2 regions of the Pseudomonas sp. McL0111 genome follow, and region 2 is predicted to be linked to the other one. Evidence: riboswitches for the same ligand, from Rfam matches in the RefSeq annotation. Region 2 holds a riboswitch; the other holds the start of a gene.
The links. A riboswitch is a leader RNA that binds a small molecule or an ion and turns the genes downstream of it on or off. The one in region 2 is predicted to bind cobalamin.
Positions count from the first base shown of each region.

Region 1: linked by a shared signal. The riboswitch ahead of cobW (cobalamin biosynthesis protein CobW) and the one ahead of cobO (cob(I)yrinic acid a,c-diamide adenosyltransferase) in region 2 are both predicted to bind cobalamin.

Region 1 is NZ_CP199585.1:4,968,257-4,971,461, reverse strand. Features, by position in the region: gene ACTWLJ_RS22550 (CbtA family protein) at 1-556, opposite strand, end outside; gene ACTWLJ_RS22545 (CbtB domain-containing protein) at 568-765, opposite strand; cobalamin riboswitch at 886-1,105, opposite strand; cobalamin riboswitch at 1,292-1,502, shown strand; gene cobW (cobalamin biosynthesis protein CobW) at 1,604-2,677, shown strand; gene cobN (cobaltochelatase subunit CobN) at 2,681-3,205, shown strand, end outside.
Region 2 is NZ_CP199585.1:6,083,648-6,086,852, forward strand. Features, by position in the region: gene ACTWLJ_RS27415 (cobyrinate a,c-diamide synthase) at 1-1,112, opposite strand, end outside; gene cobO (cob(I)yrinic acid a,c-diamide adenosyltransferase) at 1,109-1,720, opposite strand; cobalamin riboswitch at 1,802-2,032, opposite strand; gene ACTWLJ_RS27425 (hypothetical protein) at 2,195-2,779, shown strand; gene ACTWLJ_RS27430 (PQQ-dependent sugar dehydrogenase) at 2,846-3,205, shown strand, end outside.

The DNA.
Region 1 (3,205 bases), 1.1 Mb from region 2:
GTGGCGCGCCGAGTACATGCGGCACTGCCAGAATCGCCACACCGAGGATCTTCATCAGCCAGTGACGACTGAACACGATCAACGCCAGGCCGACAGCCGTGGACGCTGCAGTGCCGATCCACCACATCTGTCGCGAGGCCAGATCCGCTGCGGCAGTGCCCGGCAATTCAGGCGGCAGGCCCAACGTCGGAGCCAGAACGAAAGTCGCGTAACCGGCCAGACCCCAAAGCAGGCCCTGGGAGGTTTTGGTCGGTGCGCGCAGGGTATAGAGGCCCGCGAGCATCAAGGCGAAACCGACCGCTACGACAAGATTGCCGCCGGTGGTCGAGACCACGCGTTGCCAGCCATCCGCCGGCTCCCAGGCTTCGGCGTCGTGAGTGTGCGCAGCCACGGCGCCAGCGGCGTGTTCGTGGACTTCAACGGCAACCGGTTCGGATTTTTCGTAAGTCTCGGCCTGCAAAATCAGCGGCGAAACCCAGAAACTTTGCAGCAGAGTGAGAAGCAGGGCGGCCAGCAGACCGGTGAAACCTGCGGTTTGCGCAATACGCTTGATCATGTCGGCAGGTCTCAGTGGCACGGGAACGCGGCGCTGTGGCGGGTATCGTGAGCGGCGTTGTGTACCGCTTCGATGTGCGAGAAACCGGCGAAATACACTAGGCAGGCGCCGAGGATCGACGCGCCAATGGCGGCGATCAGGCGTTGGCTCAGGGTGGTAGTGCTGGAGATTTTGTCCGTGTTGCTGCCGGTGCTGCTGATGATCGACATGGCGCTTCCCTCTGAAGTGTCAGCGGACAGGTAGAGCGCATGAAAACCCCTGCGAGCCGGGCACGCAGAGGTTCAAACAGCGCCCGCCCACCGCGGGTTGTTATGTTCAGTGGCGATTTCGCGCACTGTGTGTTGCGGGCCGGTCTCCGGGCTCACGAGGGGTTGGCGTTCAGCCGACCTGCAAGCATCACCTTCCCATGCCTTCGGCACAGTGGATCTGACGCTTCGCTCGCTTACCGTTGCGGGGGCAGCACCGGACTGACATGCGCTTGAGTAAAGCACATGATTCACCGGTTTCCCGTTTCACCCAGTAAAGGGCACCCGTAACAAGGCGCACAGGAGACCATGGGCGGGGGATTTGAGTCAAATTGACATGGGCGTTCGTCTTGAAACCGAGTCGCTACCTTCGCGAGCAGGCTCGCTCCCACATTGGAAAGCGCTACCTGTGGGAGCGAGCCTGCTCGCGAAGGCGTCATTCCAGTCGGTACGAACCTCGCTTGGACATTGACCCGCTCCCAAGCGATGCGTAGCCTTGCGCATTCGAGGTTCTTCGACACTGTCGAAGCTAAGAAGGGAACGCGGTTCAAGCCGCGGCTGCCCCCGCAACTGTGAACGGCGATGTTCGCTGCCACGCCACTGCCAGGCTCTGCAAAGAGCCGGCGGGAAGGCGCAGTGAATGCCAGGCTCAATGCCTGAACGCCGTCAGCCAGGAGACCTGCCTCGTCACAGATTCTCACTACAACCGGGCGGGGTGATCCGGTGGCGAACTCTTCTGGCAGGCGCGACCGCGTTGCCGGTCCTCGTCCCGTTGCCCGCCACCTTGCCAAAGGGCATCGCGATGAAAACACTGGCCAAACTCCCCGTCACCATCGTCACCGGTTTCCTCGGTTCGGGTAAAACCACGTTGCTGCGGCATATGCTCGACAACGCTCAGGGCCGCCGCATCGCGGTGATCGTCAACGAGTTCGGCGAACTCGGCATCGACGGTGAAATCCTCAAGCAATGCACCATCGGTTGCACCGAAGAAGAGGCCGTTGGCCGCGTTTACGAGCTGGCCAACGGCTGCCTGTGCTGCACGGTCCAGGAAGAGTTCTTCCCGGTGATGCGTGAACTGGTCGCGCGTCGCGGTGATCTCGACCATATCCTGATCGAAACTTCGGGTCTGGCCCTGCCAAAACCGCTGGTCCAGGCCTTCCAGTGGCCGGAAATCCGCAGCGCCTGCACCGTTGACGCGGTGATCACCGTGGTCGACAGCCCGGCAGTTGCCGCCGGTACGTTCGCCGCATTCCCGGATCAGGTCGATGCCCAGCGCAAACTCGACCCGAACCTCGATCACGAATCGCCGCTGCATGAACTGTTCGCTGACCAACTGGCAAGCGCTGACCTTGTCATCCTCAACAAGGCCGACCAGACCAGCCCTGAAGACCTGGCTCGCGTACGTCTTGAAGTCGCCGAAGAGCTGCCGCCTGCAGTGAAAATCATCGAAGCGAGCAACGGTCGCGTGCCGCTGGACGTGCTGATCGGCCTCGGTGCCGGCTCTGAAGAACACATCGACAGCCGTCACAGCCATCACGATCACCATCATGGTGAAGGCGATGACGACCACGATGACCACGATCACGACGCCTTCGATTCGATCTCCATCGAACTGCCGCAAGCTGATGAAAGCCTGCTGCTCGACGCCCTGACGCAACTCGTGGTCAAGCACGGCATCCTGCGCGTCAAAGGTTTCGCGGCGATCCCGAACAAGCCGATGCGCCTGCTGATTCAAGGTGTGGGCACGCGTTTCGACAAGCACTTCGACCGTCAGTGGGGCGCCGATGAAGCGCGGGTCACGCGTCTGGTTCTGATCGGCCAGGAACTCGACGCCGTTCAACTCGAAGCGCAATTGCGCGCCGCGCTCAGCGTTTAACCCATGCACCTGCTCAGGACCCAGCCCGGCGGTTTCGTGTCGGATGACAACATCGCCGACCTTGGACAAACCCCCGCCGAGCTGGTGATCCTGTGCAGCGGCGATTCCAGCCTGGCGCTGCTCGCTGAAGCCGCGCAGCAATTGCCCGAGGACTATCCGAGCCTGCGTCTGGCGAACCCCATGCAGGTGCAGAACCACGCCTCGGTCGACCTCTACGTCGATGAGGTGCTGCGTCACGCCAAGGTTATTCTGATCTCGCTGCACGGCGGCATCGCTTATTGGCGTTACGGCGTCGAGCGACTGATCGAACTGTCCGAGCGCGGTGTGCAGGTGATTCTGGTGCCGGGCGACGACCGTCCCGACCCGGAGCTCAGTGACTTGAGTACCGTCGGTGCCGAGGATCGTGACCGGCTCTGGCAGTTTTTGCGTCAGGGCGGCATGGGCAACGCGCTGGATTTTTTCCGTTGTCTGGCCAATCGCTGGCTGGCCCGGGATTACGTCTGGGCCGAGCCGCAAACCTTGCCACGC
Region 2 (3,205 bases):
AACGAGCCTTCCGGCAAATCCACCGCTTGCAGCGCCAGCGCCGCCAGACGTTTCTGCATCACCGCATCGCCGCTCAGCAAGCCGACCAGTTCGGCACGAGTGCCCTCAACATCAGTCAACGAATCGAGCAGATAAAGCATGCCGCCGCACTCGGCTAGCAACGGTTTGCCAGCGGCGTGATGCGCACGAATTGCGTCGAGCATCGCAGTGTTCTGCGCTAGCGCAACATGATGCAATTCCGGGTAACCACCCGGCAGATACAGACTGTCGGCATCAGGCAATTGCGTATCGCGGATCGGCGAGAAGAAGCTCAATTCAGCGCCCATCGCCCGCAGCAGATCGAGACTGGCGCCGTAGGTGAAGGCAAACGCTTCATCACGGGCAACGGCGATGCGCACGCCAGCCAGCAATGGCTCGGCGACGAGTACGTCCGGCGCGGCGAATTCCACCGCTGGTGGCAGCGCTACCTCGCAACTGCTCGCCAAGGCTTCGGCAGCGGCATCGAGGCGCACGTCGAGGTCGTTAAGCTCACTGGCCTGTACCAGACCGAGATGGCGGCTCGGCAGTTCGATTCCGGTTTCCCGCGACAGTGCGCCGTACCAGCGCAAACCTTCGGTGAGGCTGCCTTCGAGGAGTTGCGCATGGCGCAAGGTGCCGACACGATTGGCCAACACTCCGGCGAACGGCAAGTCCGGCTGATAACGCGCCAGCCCCAATGCCAATGCACCAAAAGTCTGCGCCATGGCAGTGCCGTCAATCACGCCGAGCACCGGCACACCAAAATGCCGCGCCAGATCGGCGCTCGACGGCGTACCGTCGAACAAACCCATCACGCCTTCGATCAGGATCAGGTCTGCTTCGCCTGCGGCTTCCCACAACAGGCGACGGCTTTCCTGCTCGCCAACCATCCACATATCCAACTGATAGACCGGCGCACCGCTGGCGCGCTCGAGAATCATCGGATCGAGAAAATCCGGCCCGCATTTGAAGACGCGAACCTTGCGCCCCTGATTGCGGTGCAATCGGGCCAATGCTGCGGTGACGGTGGTCTTGCCCTGACCGGAGGCCGGCGCGGCAATCAGTACCGCCGGGCAGTGACGTGATTGATTCAAAGTTCGACGCCTTTCTGCGCTTTGATGCCAGCCTGGAAGGCGTGTTTGATCATGCCCATCTCAGTGACCGTGTCGCCCATCTCGATCATTTCCGGTTTGGCCGCACGCCCGGTGACGATCACATGCTGCATCGGCGGACGTGCCTGCAAATCGCTGAGCACCTGATCGAGATCGAGGTAACCGTGCTTCAGCGCAATGTTCAGCTCATCCAGCACCACCAGACCGATGGATGGATCACGCAACAGTTCGCGGGACACTTCCCACGCGGCTTCGGCGGCGGCGATATCACGCTGGCGATCCTGGGTTTCCCAGGTGAAGCCCTCGCCCATCACATGAAAACGCACCTGCTCGGGAAAGCGGCGGAAGAACAGTTCTTCGCCAGTGCTGTTGCGGCCCTTGATGAACTGCACCACACCGCACTGCATGCCGTGGCCCATGGCGCGGGCGAGCATGCCGAACGCCGAGCTGCTTTTGCCTTTGCCATTGCCGGTCAACACCAGCACCAGGCCACACTCGTCAGGCGAATTGGCGATGCGTTCGTCGATCACGGCTTTTTTGCGCTGCATACGCGCCAGATGGCGTTCGTCACGCTCGGGGGAATCAGTCATGGGGGAGCTCTCCGTTGAGGCTGGATAACGGCGGGCAGGCACAAGAATAGACGGCAAAAAGCCTGGCATCGCCCACCGTGATGCCGCTGGATGGATCAGGCCGGTCTCCGGGCTCATGAGCGGCGATTCGCCAGTCTGCACGCCTTCCCGGGTCTTTCGACACAGTGGCTCGATGCGCAGTTTTCACTCATTTACCGTTGCGGGGGCAGCGCCGGGATCGTGATTGTTCTTCGTCTGAAGACAACCCTCACCGGCTTCCCTGTTTCACTCTGTCGACGTGGGTCACAGAGCACCTGAAACAAGCCGCGAAGGTTAGAGGGTTGGGGGTGGAGCGTCAATTAAAGAGGCGGCCATCGGGCGAATAACTGCCGCCGATCAATTATCTGACGCCAATCTTGTGCCACACTGTTACAAGTGATATCAAAGAGCCATGCTTTATCTGAAAAGCACATCACAACAATAAGGATGATTACGATGCAAGGCATGATCATCAGCAATCCGCGCCTGGAATTCCTGCGCCCGGTGCTTGAACGCTGGTTTGACTGTATTGACCGTTACAACGCCGTGCGCGGCGACAGCGACACGCCTTACTGGCACGACGAAAAAGCCAACCTCGGCTTGCTCTCGGCAGCGGCATGGATGGCCGAACTGGTGACGCTGGAACAGACTGCCACCCGCAAACAGAATGAAGACGGCGAGCGCAATGTGCGCGCCGATTTGTTTCTCGCCGGCAGCGAGGATCGTGCATTCATTCAGGCCACGCAGCGCTGGCCACGGGTCAACAATCTGAACCTGACCCAAGCGTTGCTGGACATCACCAGCGATGCCAAACGCATCAGCTTCGCCAGTGATCTGAAGCTCGGCTGCCTGTTCGTCGCGCCGCAAAAGGCTCAACACAGCGCCAGCCCGGAAGAGCTGCAAGACATGGTCGACGACCTGCAAAAGGAACACACCTGCGCCGTCGCCTGGTACTTCCCCTACGCCTACCGCAAATTGCGCAGCGAAGCGGGCAACTATCACCCGGGCATCGCCGTACTGTTCAAAGAGGCGCGCGGTTGAGCAGTTGAACCATCGGGCTTGCGTGGTCCTCTATGATTAGGAATGCATTCATAGGGAAGATCAGCAATGCGCAACCCCCAGCTCGTTTTCGTCATCGCCCTCGCCGGAGGGCTCGCCGCCTGTGGTGAATCCTCCAGCCTGCAAGTCTCCGACGGCACCGGCCCGTCCCCCAAACTGCCCGAACCGAACAAAACCCTGATCCCGACGGTAAACATCGCTCCAGCGATCGGCTGGCCCGAGGGCGGCAAACCGACCGCAGCGGCAGGCACTCAAGTCGCTGCATTCGCAGAAGGCCTCGATCATCCGCGCTGGCTTTATGTGCTGCCCAACGGTGACGTACTGGTAGCGGAAACCAATGCTCCGCCGAAACCCGACGACAGCAGCGGCATTCGTGGCTGGGTGATGAAGAAAGTCATGGGCAAGGCA